Regions from separate parts of the Arthrobacter sp. D5-1 genome, predicted to be linked through region 2. Evidence: riboswitches for the same ligand, from Rfam matches in the RefSeq annotation. Region 2 holds a riboswitch; the other holds the start of a gene.
The links. Region 2 has a riboswitch for S-adenosylmethionine ahead of AYX22_RS05910 (hypothetical protein). Riboswitches for the same ligand answer to the same signal wherever they lie in the genome.
Positions count from the first base shown of each region.

Region 1: linked by a shared signal. The riboswitch ahead of AYX22_RS19540 (DUF1737 domain-containing protein) and the one ahead of AYX22_RS05910 (hypothetical protein) in region 2 are both predicted to bind S-adenosylmethionine.

Region 1 covers NZ_CP014571.1:4,233,285-4,240,613, reverse strand. Annotated here, with positions in the region: gene AYX22_RS19560 (glutamate--cysteine ligase) at 129-1,325, shown strand; gene AYX22_RS19555 (hypothetical protein) at 1,322-1,966, opposite strand; gene AYX22_RS19550 (O-succinylhomoserine sulfhydrylase) at 1,977-3,185, opposite strand; gene AYX22_RS19545 (rhodanese-like domain-containing protein) at 3,186-3,596, opposite strand; gene AYX22_RS19540 (DUF1737 domain-containing protein) at 3,593-3,859, opposite strand; SAM riboswitch class IV at 3,873-3,984, opposite strand; gene AYX22_RS19535 (SulP family inorganic anion transporter) at 4,071-5,774, opposite strand; gene AYX22_RS19530 (NtaA/DmoA family FMN-dependent monooxygenase) at 5,929-7,257, shown strand; gene AYX22_RS19525 (aromatic amino acid ammonia-lyase) at 7,257-7,329, shown strand, end outside.
Region 2 covers NZ_CP014571.1:1,261,026-1,268,354, reverse strand. Annotated here, with positions in the region: gene AYX22_RS05925 (DUF559 domain-containing protein) at 1-21, shown strand, start outside; gene AYX22_RS05920 (cupin domain-containing protein) at 151-726, opposite strand; gene AYX22_RS05915 (sodium:solute symporter) at 995-2,530, shown strand; SAM riboswitch class IV at 2,658-2,777, shown strand; gene AYX22_RS05910 (hypothetical protein) at 2,794-3,093, shown strand; gene AYX22_RS05905 (hypothetical protein) at 3,090-3,281, opposite strand; gene AYX22_RS05900 (VIT1/CCC1 transporter family protein) at 3,514-4,686, shown strand; gene AYX22_RS05895 (matrixin family metalloprotease) at 4,771-5,670, shown strand; gene AYX22_RS05890 (matrixin family metalloprotease) at 5,702-6,718, shown strand; gene AYX22_RS05885 (LOG family protein) at 6,726-7,329, opposite strand, start outside.

The sequences.
Region 1 (7,329 bases), 1.8 Mb from region 2:
CACGCTTAGCCCGCGCGCCCGTTCCCGCCATCCGCCCCAGTTCGCTCTGGTGCGGATGGCGGGAAGGTGCGGCCCTCGCTGCCCTTCCAGCCACTGTCCTCCACCGGCCTCCTGACGCAGAATGGAGCATGCGGACTTTCGGGGTCGAGGAAGAGCTGCTCATCGTCCATCCTGTGACGGGAGAGCCCCTTGCCCTCGCGGATGCGCTGCTTGCGGGCCGCCACCAACCCGCATCCGCAACGAGCCTCAGCCACGAACTCAAGCTGGAGCAGATCGAAACCCAGACCCGCCCCTGCCACAGCTACGGTGACCTTCTGCATCAGATCCGCCGCGGCCGGGCTATGGCCAACGAAGCAGCCCGGCAGCACGGAGCGCGGGTTGCTGCAATTGCTACCTCTCCGCTGGATTCGAACACCCACACCACCCCGGATCCCCGCTATGCGGCGATGCTGGATCGCTTCGGAATCATCGCCACGGAACAATTGACGTGCGGATTCCACGTGCACACCTCTGTCGAATCCCCTGAGGAAGGCGTGGTGGTGCTGGACCACATCCGGGACAAACTTGCCGTGCTCACCGCCCTCACCGCCAACTCACCCTATTGGCGCGGCCTTCCCACCGGGTTCGACAGCTACCGCACCCAGGCATGGAACCGCTGGCCCACTTCTGGACCGTCCGGCGTGTTCGGATCACTCACTGCCTACCGACGCATCGTGAAGCGGCTGTTGGAAACAGGCGTGATCCTGGATGAGGGCATGATTTACTTCGACGCCCGCATCTCCCGGAACCACCCCACCGTGGAGGTCCGCGTAGCCGACGTCTGCCTGCGCGCCGAGGACGCCGCGTTGATTGCGCTACTGGTTCGGGCTTTGGTGGAGACCGCTTCCTTGGAAATGCTCGACGGCGTTGAGCCCACCGCGGTGCCCACGGCACTCCTGCGGATGGCGAGTTGGCAGGCCAGCAATGCGGGGTTGCGTGGAGATCTCCTGGACTTCGGTGATTTCCGGCCCCAGCCGGCGGCGGACGTCGTCTGGGCGCTGGTGGATTATGTGAGCCCAGTGCTGGATGACCAAGGCGAATTGGAGCTGGTCAAAGCGGGGATCTCAGACCTGTTGGAGCGGGGGAATGGCGCGGACGAGCAACGGGAAGCGGCGGTGCGTTACAACAACAGGCAGCGCGGCAGCCAGAACCAGCCGGGCAGTCCACCCACCAGCGCAGCCCTGGCCGCCGTCGTCGGGCATGCAGCGAAGGTGACGGTTCGCGGAACCTCCGCCGACGCGCACAAGGAGCCCGCGCCGATGCTGACCCGGGTCAGGAGGCCTTAGGATTGGCCGGTCGGTTCTTCCCACGCCATTAAGTAGGCGCCCGTGAGACCCTCCACCAAGTAGAAGCAGAACGGCGGGATGTCCTTTTTGGCTACCAGAATGGCGCCATAGATAGGTGCGCTGACCGAAGCTGTGACGCCGATCCAGCGTTTTGTGGGTAAGGAAAGAAGACTCCCACCCAAGGCGGCCAACGCCACCACGTGCAACCCGGAATACGCCAGGAAGGGCGCGTTGGATCCCCGGCGATAGGCAAAACCTTCGAGGTCTGAAGCCCGCCGGGCGAGGCTGGAGACGAAGAATGGGGCGCCGGCGAGCAACGCGGCGGCGGCAGCGTAAGCCCACTTCTTCGCTTTCCCACGCGTTGCGCCGGTGTCCGGGACGGAGTGCGTACCCGGTACGGCGTCCTTTCCCGGAACGGCGCGGGCAAAGGCAGCGAATCCAACCGGCACGGCGACGGTCCCCACGGCGGTTAGGTGCTGGCCCACGATCCAGCCGCGCCGTCCGGAGGTCAGCATGCGCAGGCGTTCGGCATCGTCCGGTGTGATGTAGACGCGTGAGACCGGCGAGATTCCCACGAACCACACCACCGTGCCGGCAACGATGACCGCTCCGGCACGGCGATAGGGATGGTTCCCGCTCATGGCAGCAAGGTTAGACCTGTTTGAGGGCCTTCTCCAGATCCAGGATGAGATCGTCCACGTCTTCCAGTCCTACCGACAAGCGGACCACACCGTCGGTGAGTCCGATCGCGGCCCGGCCCTCAGGCCCCATGGCCCGGTGGGTGGTGGTGGCGGGGTGGGTGATGAGGGATTTGGAATCGCCCAGGTTGTTGGAGATGTCAATGACGCGGAGGCCATCGAGCAAGGCGAAGGCGGCCTCTTTGGCTGAGCGCCCGGCCGAAGGAGACAGCTCGAAGGTCAGCACAGTGCCGCCGGCCTTCATCTGCTTCGCGGCAAGCTCGTACTGCGGGTGGGACGTGAGCAGCGGGTACTTGACCCAGCTGATGGCAGGCTGCTGCTCGAGCCACTCCGCGATCTTCAAAGCGGATGCCGAGCTGTGGTTCACCCGCAGTCCGATGGTCTCCAAACCCTTGGTCAGCACCCAGGCGTTGAACGCGGAAAGGGAAGGGCCGGTATGGCGCATGAGTTGCTTGACGGGACCATCGATGAACTCTTTGGTGCCCAGGATCGCGCCGCCGAGGACACGGCCTTGGCCATCAATGTGCTTGGTGCCGGAATACACGATGACGTCCGCGCCCAGCTCACCGCAGCGCTGCAGGAGGGGAGTGGCGAAGACATTGTCCACCACGACAGTCGCCCCGGCGGCATGCGCCAGTTCGCTGACGGCGGCGATGTCCACGATCTCCTGCATCGGATTGGAGGGCGACTCAAAGAACACGGCGGTGGTCGGTTCCGAGAGGGCTTCGCGCCACTGCTCCAGATCCGGGCCGTCAACGAACACCGTCTCCACACCCCAGCGGGGCAGGATCTCGTTGAGGATCACGAAGCAGGAGCCGAACAGCGAGCGCGCGGCCACCACGCGGTCGCCGGCAGCCAGCAAGGCACCCAAAGCGGTGAAGACCGCGGACATACCGGAGGCTGTCGCAAAGCACGCCTCGGTTCCTTCGAGCAGCCGCAGCCGCTCCTGGAACGTGGCGACGGACGGGTTGCCGTAGCGGGAGTAAACGAAGCGTTCGTCCTCGCCGGTAAAGGCACGTTCGGCAGCGGCAGCCGATTCGTAGACAAAGCCGGAGTTCAGGAAAACGGGCTCGGACGTTTCCTGAAAATTGGTGCGGTCAAGGCCACCGCGAACGGCCTGGGTGTCAGGGCTCCAGCCGGCGGCGTCGGGATTGAAAGTCACTTACTCGGTCCCCAGATTCGTAGGCAGGCCACGGTTCTTCCAGCCGTTTACGGTGCGCTCACCGTAGCGGTCCGGTTCGCCTTCGAAGCCCTCAAGGACGTTGTACGCCGTGAAGCCGGCCTGTGTTGCGGCAATGGCGGCGGAGATGGAGCGCTGGCCGGAACGGCAGATGAACACGAGCTCCACGGCGTCATCCTCGGGTGCCTGCTGCTGCAGGTCCTCGATAAAGCGGGAGTTCGGGATACCGCCAGCCAGGTTCCACTGGATGAACAGAGGATCGTTCTCGGTGGCTTTGGTGTCCGGGATGCCGATGTGGGCCCACTCGGCCTCGGTGCGCACATCCACCAGGATCGCGCCTTCTTCGAGCTTGGCCCACGCGTCCTGTGGGGTCAGGTCACCTGCGTAGCTCATGCGTGGCCCTCAAACGCTTCTTCATCGTCGTAATTCTCAAGTTGGTCCACTGCGTTGGCGACGGCGGCATCAGCATTGGCGATCGCCGCAGGCAGCACAATGGCTTGGGCCACGATGACGTCCGTGCCGTTGAAGGTGGCTGCCGGGCTGCCATGGAGCACATAGCCTTCGGCGAGGGAGTTGTGGATACGCTCGCAGAAATCGCGGTTATCCGGGCCTGTAATCAGGCGGTAGGAGAGTTTTTCTTCAGTGGGTTCAGGCATTGCTGGTGCTCCTCAGTCACGCTTGCAGTTCGAGTTGTCGATACGCCGAGTAGTCACCTGAGGCACCCCGCCGGAGAGAGGGTTGCCGACCAGCAAGTCAGGGCTTTGCGCTGGTACTCATTACTCAAGAAAAACGTAACATCCACGGGCGTCGGGCTGCACTTGCGGGCGGCTGCACCGTCGTCATGTTGCGTAATCGGAGGCTGATCCACTATCGGTCCTTGAGCTCCCGCACTGCCGCGCCGACAGTGGGGTAGAAGTGGTCCGGCGTAAAACGGGCCGCCGTGCCGAGGCGGATCAACTTGTCCTTCACGGGCCCTTTGAGCTCGGCAAACACCAGATCCACTCCTTTTCTGGCCAACCATTCGTCCAGGGTCACCAGGTCATCCAAGGCTGTGGTGTCGATCCCGGTGATCGGTTCGGCGGCAAGGATGATGTGGGTGACGGGCTCCGCGGACTCGTCCGGGGCCTCGTCGAGTTGCTCCCTCACGAAGCTCGCCAGGACCTGTCCGTTGCCGAAGAACAGGGGTGCATCAAACCGGAGGATCAAGAGCCCGGGGATGCGCTTGCCATCGGGGTGGCGTTCAAGGTCGTGATACCCGGGAAGGCCTTCCTCTGCGCCGAGTTCGGTTCTGTACGGATCCCATGCCCTGCGGACAAAGTCCAGGAGTGCCAAGGCGATGGCCACCACGATTCCCTGGAGGACACCCACCGTCAGCACTCCCAGGAACGCAGCCAGCATCACCACGGACTCGCTGCGGCTCAGCCCCAGGAGCCGCCTGACGCCGGCAGGATCTGCGAGGGCAATGGCCGCGGCGATGACGACGGCGGCCAGGGTTGCCGACGGCAGGTACTCGGTTACTCCCGGAGCCAGCAGCATGAAGGCCAGTACCAGCACGGAGCCCACCACGCCTGTCATCTGGGATTTTGCGCCGGCATCCACGGCTACCGGTGTCCTGGAGGTACTGCCTGAAATGGGGAATCCACCCAGGAGGCCTGTAGCGGCATTGGCTGCTCCAAGCGCTGCCATTTCCCTGTTTCCGGAGACCTTCTTCCCTTCCTTGGCTGCCAATGTTTGAGACAACACGCCAGTGTCAGCGAAAGCCATGAGCGCGATGCCCGCGGCGGCGGGGAGCAGCATCAAAGCGTCGGCCCAGCCAATACCCCCGAGTGCGGGCATGGGCAGGCCCTGCGGCAGGACCCCGGTGACCTTCACGTCGTCGTTGAGCCCGAAGACCGCCGTCGCCACGCACGAGCCAACCACCGCCAACAGGACGCCGGGTACCTTCCATTTCAGGAGCCGGGGGATCCAGATGAGCGCCAGCGACCCCACTCCCAACAACAGCGCGGTGATGTTGACCTCGCCGCCAAGTAACCCGGTAGTAACCTTCGCGAGCTTTTGCCAGACGTCGCCGTCGGCCTCAATACCCAGAAACGCCGGGAGTTGCGAAAGGGCCACCAACAGTGCGATTCCGTTGAGGTACCCGAGCCGGATGGGTTTGGACAGCAGGCCCGTGATGGCTCCCAGTTTCAGTGCCGAGCCCGCAAGCATGAGCGCCCCGATCAACACGGCCAGCAAGCCGGCCAGCGCCACGGATTTTTCGCTGCTTCCCGCTGCCAGCGGCACAATGGCCGCGGCGATCATAGGGGCCAGGGCAGAGTCGGGTCCCAGGACCAGAATGCGGGAGGGCCCCACCACCGCATAAACCAGCAGCGGGACCACTGTTGCGTAAAGCCCGGTGACCGGGGGAAGCCCTGCTGCCTGTGCATAGGCCATCCCGGCGGGCACCAGCAAAGCAAACAGCGCAGCGCCCGCAACGAGATCGTGCCGCAGCCATTCACGCTTGTAGCCCTTGAGGGCCCAGGCGCTGGACAGTCGCTCCTTGGCGGAGGGGCGGGAGGTTGCTGCACTCATACAGCGATCATTCCCGACCCCTGCTGATTGTGGAACACGACATACGCCTTATGTGGAAAATACGGACCGTCTCCGGCCGCGTTCAATTGTGACGCCCCGGGAGCATAATTGACCCAGTACGTCCTCCTGTAACTTCGCATGAAATCAGGTCGCGGTGAACGGACAGAGCAGTTCTACACTCAAGCCCATGCTGCATTTTGGATGGTTTGTGGGCCATGGATTCGGTGTCCAGGGGTGGGGGACGCCCGGTTACGGCCTGGGCTACGACTGGAAGAAGCCAGCCCTGTACCAGGACGCAGTCCGGGCGTTCGAACAATCCGGGTTGGACCTCTTCATCATCGAGGATTCCCTCACCGTGCCGGACACGTATGGCGGATCGGCCGAAGTGTCCCTGGCTCATGCCTCCTTTGCGCCGAAACACGATCCGCTGGCGCTGGTCCCTTACCTGCTCTCCGCCACCGAGCACCTGGGAATCGTGCCGACCGTCAGCGCCTCGTTCTACCCGCCCTTCACGGCCGCCCGGCTTTTGGCCACGTTGCAGCACTTCTCCGAGGGCCAGTTGGGCTGGAACGTCGTCACGTCCGGCAGCGACCTCGCCGCCCAGAACTACGGGTTGGACCAACAGATTGAACACGACCTTAGGTATGAAAAAGCGGAGGAATTCGTCGACGTCGTCAGGCGGCTCTGGCGGAGCTGGGAACCGGGCGCGGTCCTTGAGGACGTCTCCGCAGGGGTGTTTGCCGACCACAACAAGGTGCACCCGATCAATCACCAGGGTGACTTCTTCAAGGTCCGCGGTCCACTGAACACGGCGCCGTTGCCGGAGGAACCCGTGCTGGTCCAGGCTGGTGCGTCTCCCCGGGGCAAGGCGTTCGCCGGTGGTCATGCTGATGTGGCCATTGCGTTGGCCCGTGGTGTTGACGGCATGAAGTCCTACCGTGACTCGATTCGCGCGGAGGCCGCCAAAGCCGGCAGGAACCCCGACGACGTCAAGGTGCTTTTTGTCCTGAAGCCCACCGTGGTTGGTTCTGCTGCCGAAGCCGAGGAGCTGCGTGCCCAGCGTCGTGAGCTCACCCAGCGCGATATCGACAGCCAGCTCAACTCCATCTCCTACCTCTCGGTGATCGACTTCAAGCAGTTCGACCTGGACGCACCCCTCCCGGAGCTGAGCACCAACAGCAACCAGGGGACGTTGGAACACTTCGCCAAGGCGGCGCCTCCCGGGTCCACGCTGCGCGAGATCCTGCAGGCCAGGAGCGGTGGGGCGGGGGATTCGATCATCGGCACGGTGGGGGAGATTGCCGACTATCTTGAGTCGACCGGCTCCGAGGTGGGTGGTGACGGGTTCCTCTTCTCCGGCTTCGTGGACCCGGTGACAGTGCACGGTGTCCTGGATAAGCTCACCCCTGAACTGCGGCGGCGGGGCCTTCTAAGGAAGAGTTACGGCAACGGCGGGTTCCGGCAGAATCTCCTGGACTTCTGATGGTGTCTTCCGAACCGCCGACCTTGGTTATTGGAACGGCTCCGGTGCGTGCCGCCGACGTAGCACTGGCCG
Region 2 (7,329 bases):
GGTACGCTCCCTCCCGGTTAGCAGCCCACTCCCTTCCGCCGGCCCCCGGATTCCCGAGGCTCAGCGCACCACCCGGCCCCCAGAACGGGAGGTAACTGGGAAGGAGCGCAGCAGCAGCTGAAAGGGCAGGGCAGGGCAGGGCAGGAAAACCTAGCGGCTCGCCGCCGGCACCAACACCCAGAGCACCTCGACGGTCTCGTCCGTGGGGTTGATCCACGTGTGCGGTTCGCGGCCGGGGAAGGAGAGCGTGTCCCCTTCTTCGAGGTCGTATGCCTCGTTGGTCAGAATGAGCTTGATCCTGCCCTTGATCACGTGCAGGACATCGACGTCGCAGTCCACGGCGTAGAGCTCGTTCTCCCCGCGGCCCCGCGGCTCAATGGTGGCCTGCAAAATCTGGAGCCTGCGCTCGGAGCGGGCCGTCAGCAACCGCTCCACGATGCCTTGGCCACCCAGGGAGATACGGGGGCCGTCGTCGCGCTTGGTCAGGTGCGTCTCCGGGGCGGCGAACAAGTCACCCACAGAGACCGACAACACCTGGCACAGGGTGACCAGTGAAGCGACCGACGGCGACGTCAGGTCACGCTCCACGCGGCTGAGGAAGCCCTTGGTCAGCCCGGTGGCATCAGCCACCTGCTCAATGGTGAGGCGCTGCGCCTGCCGGGCTGCGCGGATTCTGGAACCGATGGCAACGGGAACATTGCTCGGTTCAACGGGGAGAGCCTTCATTCACGAACCTTTCAGGCCTGTCATCTGGCCCTGTCATTGGAGCAATAGTAGCCGGGAGACGAGCCAACAGGACCAGAACCGGCGGAACCGTGACTAAAGCATCTTGACTGTTACTCCGATCACAACATATCCTCATAGGCAACAAGTGTTGTCTGTGAGGCACACAACACCCTTCCCCAATCTCCAACCATCAGCACAGAGACTTCGACGCTTCGCAGGAGTATCGTCGAAAACCCCAACCTCCGTGCATCAGCTCCAAGGACCGCTCATGGAATCTTCGGCTATAAACATCGCAATCGTGGTGGTGTACCTGCTCGCCATGCTGGCATTCGGCTGGTGGGGCAAGTCCCGCACCAAGAACAACAGCGACTTCCTGGTGGCTGGCCGCCGCCTGGGACCGTTCCTTTACACCGGCACCATGGCCGCTGTGGTCCTCGGTGGCGCTTCCACCGTGGGCGGCGTCGGCCTCGGCTACAAGTTCGGCATCTCCGGCATGTGGCTGGTAGTGGCCATCGGCGCAGGCGTGCTGCTGCTCAGCCTCCTGTTCGCCGGCACCATCCAGCGCCTGAAGATCTACACGGTCTCCCAGATGCTGAGCCTTCGCTACGGCAGCAGGGCCACGCAGACCTCCGGCATCGTCATGCTGGCGTACACGCTCATGCTCTGCGCTACTTCCACCGGCGCCTACGCCACCATCTTCGTGGTGCTCTTCGACTGGGAACGCTGGCTTGCCATCGCCGTTGGCGGCGCGATCGTCCTGGTTTACTCCACCATTGGCGGCATGTGGTCCATCACGCTGGCCGACCAGGTTCAGTTCATCATCAAGACCGTCGGTATCTTCTTCCTGATGCTCCCGTTCGTCCTGAACGCTGCCGGCGGCATGGACGGCATCCGTGAGCGCCTCGATGAGACCTTCTTCCAGATCGATGGCATCGGCGCCCAGACCATCATCACGTACTTCGTGGTCTACACACTGGGCCTCCTGATCGGTCAGGACATCTGGCAGCGCGTCTTCACTGCCAAGACCCCCGCCGTTGCCCGTTGGGGCGGCGCCACGGCCGGCGTCTACTGCATCCTCTACGGCATCGCCGGCGCCCTGATCGGCTTGGCCGCCCGGGTGGCACTGCCGGACATCGATGTCACCAACCTCGGCAAGGACGTTGTTTACGCCGAGGTGGCAACCCACATCCTGCCCGTCGGCATCGGCGGCCTGGTCATGGCCGCGGCTGTTGCGGCCATGATGTCCACCGCATCCGGCGCCCTGATCGCCGCAGCCACGGTGGCACGTGCGGACGTTGTCCCGTTCGTGGCCAGCTGGTTCGGCAAGAACATCAACACCGATGACAGCGAAAACCCCGAGCACGACGTCAAAGCCAACCGCTACTGGGTTCTTGGACTCGGCATCGTGGCAGTACTGATTTCCATGGCGGCTCAGGACGTGGTGATTGCCCTCACCATCGCCTACGACATCCTGGTGGGTGGCCTCCTGGTCGCAATCCTGGGCGGTTTGGTGTGGAAGCGCGGCACGGGCATCGCCGCTGCATGGTCCATGGCAGTTGGATCGGTGCTGACACTGACCCTGCTGATCCTCTTCGCCCTGGGTGTCATTCCGAGCGCGGACGGCGTCTACGCCAACGAACCGATCTACTACGGTCTCGCCGCTTCGTTCATCGCCTACGTAGTGATTTCACTGCTCACCCCGCCCACTGATCCCGCAGTCCGCGAGGCCTGGGACAAGCGCGTTGCCGGTGCCGTCTCTGAGGAACTCCCGCCTGAGGCCCACCCGGTCAGCAGCCACAAGTAGCGCTGCAAGCAACAGAGCAAAATTCGACGGCGGCGCCTCCCCTTTCCGGGGTGGCGCCGCCGTTGTTTTGTCCCCGGGAAGAGGGCGCCCCAACTTGCTGGACAGCCGTGCGGTAAGGTGGTCCCAGCTTCAAGAGATGTGGTGCCAAGCTCCGACTGGCCACACACCAACCCCATGTTCACGGGTGGTTCGGATGAGGAAGCGGCCCGTCCCGGACCAGAGACAACCGAGCGGGCAAGAGCACTCCCCCAAGGAGCAGTCCCTTGCCGTACCAAGGCGATACCACCCCGGCTACCAGTACCCCGGCAACAACAGCCACCCACACAGTCGCGGTGATTCCCGCCGTCGACCTCTTCCTGGGCACGGTGACCATCACTGCCAAGGCCGGAACCATGCGGTTCGGACATCCCCAACCGCACCTGATCGCGCAGGCGTTGGCCCGAGCGGTCCGGCCGACCCTTTGGTGTGATGCGTCGAGAACCCTAACCGTGACTGTTGCGGCGGCCGGCAAACGCGCCGGCGTGCAGCTTCACTACACACTCAGCCACGAGGAGCCCGCCTAGATTTCCTCGTCTGCTTCGCGGAATTCCTCGGTCTCGTCGATGGGGACCACACGTTCGTCGTCCTCGGGGGCGTCCACTTCTTCCACCCAGGCCTCGTCCACTTCCTGGTCCTCGGCGTAGTCATAGGCCGGATCTGACTCAATGGTGGTCCGTTCCGGGTAGTTGGCGTGTGATTCGGTGGTGTTCATGGTGCAACCTCCGTCTCGTGGGCCGCTCAAGCCCTGTTGAACGTGTGCGGGGTGGGCCCCCGCCCCTGTCCTTCCATCTGAGCACCGGCTAAGTCGGGGGTCAAGGACGGCCGGAAATTACGGTGCGCCGAACATTCCAAGTGAGGAATACCAGCCAAAAAACCGCGCAGATAAGCGGTACAGTGGGGCGTGCAATGGGGCCGCAACTACCCCACCCAGCACAGGAGAGAAAGTGCAACAGCACCAGGAATCCCCCGGTTCGTCGAGCCCAGCTCCGGACCCCACCCCGGAATCGGCAGCCCTCGAGAACGTCGGAACGGAACCCGCGGCGCCCTCGCACGCCGACATCCGCCGGTGGCGTCAGTACCTCGCCGACGAGCGCGCCGAGGCCGCTGTCTACCGCGAACTCGCCCAGAGGCGCGACGGCGAAGAACGCCAAATCCTGCTGGCCCTGGCCGAGGCCGAAGGCCGGCACGAGGCCCACTGGCTCAAGCTCCTGGGTGAGCACGCCGGAATGCCCAAGGCCGCGTCAGCCCGCAGCCAGTTCCTGGGATTCCTGGCCCGCAACTTCGGGTCGGTCTTTGTACTGGCCCTGGCCCAACGTGCAGAAGGCCGCTCCCCCTACGGCTCCGAACCCGCGGCAACACCCGCCATGGTGGCTGACGAACAGATCCACGAAGAGGTGGTCAGGGGCCTGGCTACCCGTGGTCGGAACCGGCTCTCCGGGACCTTCCGTGCCGCGGTCTTCGGCGCCAACGACGGCCTGGTGAGCAACCTTTCGCTGGTCATGGGCATGGCCGCCACCGGCGTGCCCAGTCCGGTGGTGCTGATGAGCGGTGTGGCAGGTCTTTTGGCGGGCGCACTGTCCATGGGCGCCGGCGAGTACGTCTCGGTCCGCTCCCAGCGGGAACTGCTCAACGCGACGCTGCCCACCCAAGCCACTCTCACGGCAGCACCGTCGTTGGACATCGAACACAACGAATTGGTGCTGGTCTACCTTGCCCGCGGCATGACGCGCGAGGCCGCTGAGCATCGCGCCGCAGAGCGCATGGGCCTGTTCAGCTGCGACTGCGATCCCAGCCTCTCCTTGCAGCCCGAGAAACCTGCCACCGACGAGCACGAATCCGTCGGTTCGGCATGGGGCGCAGCGATGTCCAGCTTCTGCTTCTTCGCGTCCGGTGCCATCGTTCCCATCCTGCCCTTCATCTTCGGCATGACGGGCTTTGCCGCCTTGATGGTGGCCGGTGTGCTGGTGGGCATCGCGCTCTTGGCGACCGGCGCCGTCGTGGGCTTGCTGTCCGGGACCTCGCCGCTGAGCCGCGGGCTGCGCCAACTCGCGATCGGCCTGGCAGCGGCTGCCGCCACGTATGGGCTGGGCCTGGTGTTCGGGGCAACCATCGTCTAGTTTGGACGGTTCCCCCCGCAGCCCGTAATGTTGGTTCGTCCTCCGCGCTGCCCCGCGTGACCAGGGCGTGAGGAATGGAGAACCGTGGACTCGGAGCGGGAAACGCGTGCGCCAAAGCACCGGCGTACCGGCACGGCCTGGCGCATTCTCCGTGGCGTGCTCATGGCCGGAATTGCCGCTGTGGTGGCAGTGTTGGTCAGCGAATTCCTGCATGGAGACCCGCGGATCACCGCCCTTTTCCCGGGTGTGAGCGTCCCTGGTGCCGCGCACGACGGGACACCCGGGCAGAAGCAGACGGCGCCAGCACGTGCAGCAGACGCCCCGCCGCCCGGATTTGAGGAGGCGGACGCCCCGCTGGCCTCGCCGAAGGTCCCGGAGACTACCAACGAGTCGTATAAGTTCCTGGCTACCAACGACGACGGCACTCCGGTGGGGTACTCGCCATGCCGCCCGCTGCACTACGTGGTGAACGAAGGGTCCGCGCCGGAAGGTTCCGATGCACTGCTGGAGGCAGCGATCGCGAACGTCTCCGCCGCTTCAGGAATCCAGTTCGTCAACGACGGGACCACCGACGAGTTGCCGGTAGACCGACGGGAGCCATACCAGCCGGCCAAGTACGGCGACCGATGGGCGCCCCTGCTGATTTCGTGGACCAATCCGGACGCAGCACCGGCGTTGGCGGACAAAGTCATTGGTACGGGCGGCAGCACCATGTACTCGCTGAACAATGGACCCAAGAGCTACATCACGGGCAGCTTGGAGCTGGACACCCCGCAGGTCGCCGAACTCCTTGCTGATCCCGAAGGCGCCGACTACGTCCTCGCCGTCATGCAGCACGAGTTGGGGCACGTCATGGGCCTGGACCATGTTGATGACCCGGTCCAACTCATGTACCCGGAAATCGGCGCCCCTGACGGCCTTGCGGCCGGCGACCTGACCGGACTGCACCTCCTTGCCTCGGCCCCCTGCCGCAAGGACATCTGACAGCCGGTTCGGGGGGCCATGGACTCCCGGCGTGTCCGGACTTATGCTGGCGGCTACGGTCGACGGCGGCGCCCCACCTCCCGTCGCGGCCTCCACGTCAGGGGGTTCCATGGAACCTAACGGGTCGCCCCAGTGGCAGGACCCCGATCCCCTTCGCCCGCATGATCCTCCAAATGGCCCCTACCGACCCGGGGCCGCGCTGCCACCGGCACCGCCGGTCAAGCACAGCAGCATCGCCGCAATCCTGTTCTTCCTGGGCATCCTCGGCCTGGTGTGCGCGGGGGCGTATTTCAGCGGCGACCTGCAGCGGTTCCTGTACGGCTCCTCCGCCTCGCAAAGCCAGGCACCCCGGCCCGGGTTGGTCCCGTTCGGGCAGCGCCAAGAGCCTGTGCCCGGCCTGGAAGAAGCCGATGCGCCACTGGGAACTCCGGCACCGGTGAACCGGACCAGTACCTCGTACAAGTTCCTTGCCATCAAGGAGGACGGCACTCCCCTGGCCTACTCCCCGTGCAGGCCCATCCACTACGTGGTGAACGCCGATCTCGGGGATCCGTCCTGGCAACCACTGGTGGAAGAGGCCATTCGCCAAGCCAGCGTGGCCACCGGATTGAAGTTCGTCTACGACGGCCCCAGTTCCGAGGTCCCCTCCACCAACAGGCAGGGATACCAACCCGCCAGATACGGTGACCGATGGGCGCCCGTCCTGATTGCGTGGAGCACTCCGGAGCAGGTGCCGCGCCTGACCGGCCAAACCGTGGGCCTGGGAGGGAGCTCCTCGATTGGCCTGAGCGACGGCTACAAGGCCTATGTCACCGGTACGGTGTCCCTGGACGCCCCGCAGTTCGCCGGCATCGTGGACACCTCCGAGGGCAAGGAGATCGGCGTAGCGGTGATCATGCATGAGCTGGGACACCTGCTGGGCCTTGACCACGTGGACGATCCCCGGCAACTGATGTTCGACCAGGCTTCCTGGGTCCGCCAGTACGCTGCCGGCGACAGGACCGGCCTGGCCCAACTCGGCTCGGGTCCCTGCAGCAAGGACTTCTAGCCGCGCCTCACGCCTGGCCGGCCACCACTGCGAGCGCTTCTTCCACGGTGTCCACCAGGAAGATCTTCTCCTCCATGGGTTTTCCCGCGGCCAGGCTCTGCAGCATGGGCCAGGCCGGGAGTGTCCGTTCCCAGTGTTCACGTCCCACCAGCACCATGGGGCTGATGGTTTCGGGCGCTCCGTAGTAGTTCTCGCAGGCGTCCTGGAAGATCTCCTGCACCGTTCCAGCGGCGCCCGGAAGGAAGACGATCCCGCCGGTGCACAGCTCCAGCAGGATGGCTTCCCTTACGGCATTGGCGAAGTACTTGGCAACATGTGTAGCGAACAGGTTGGGAGGCTCGTGGCCGTAGAACCAGGTGGGAATCCCCAGGGTCGGTGTGCCTTCCGGATGACGTTCGACGACGGCGGCTGCTTGCCGTGCCCAAGCCGTCACCGAGGGTCTGAACCCCGGCACTCCGGCGAGGCTTTCCAGCGCGGCCTCAGCATCGGCGTCGGACGTTCCACTCAAGTAGGCACCCAGGTTGGCCGCCTCCATGGCCCCGGGTCCCCCGCCGGTGGCGACGGCAAATCCTGATTGGGCGAGCAGCCGGCCCAACCGGGCGGCGTCGGCG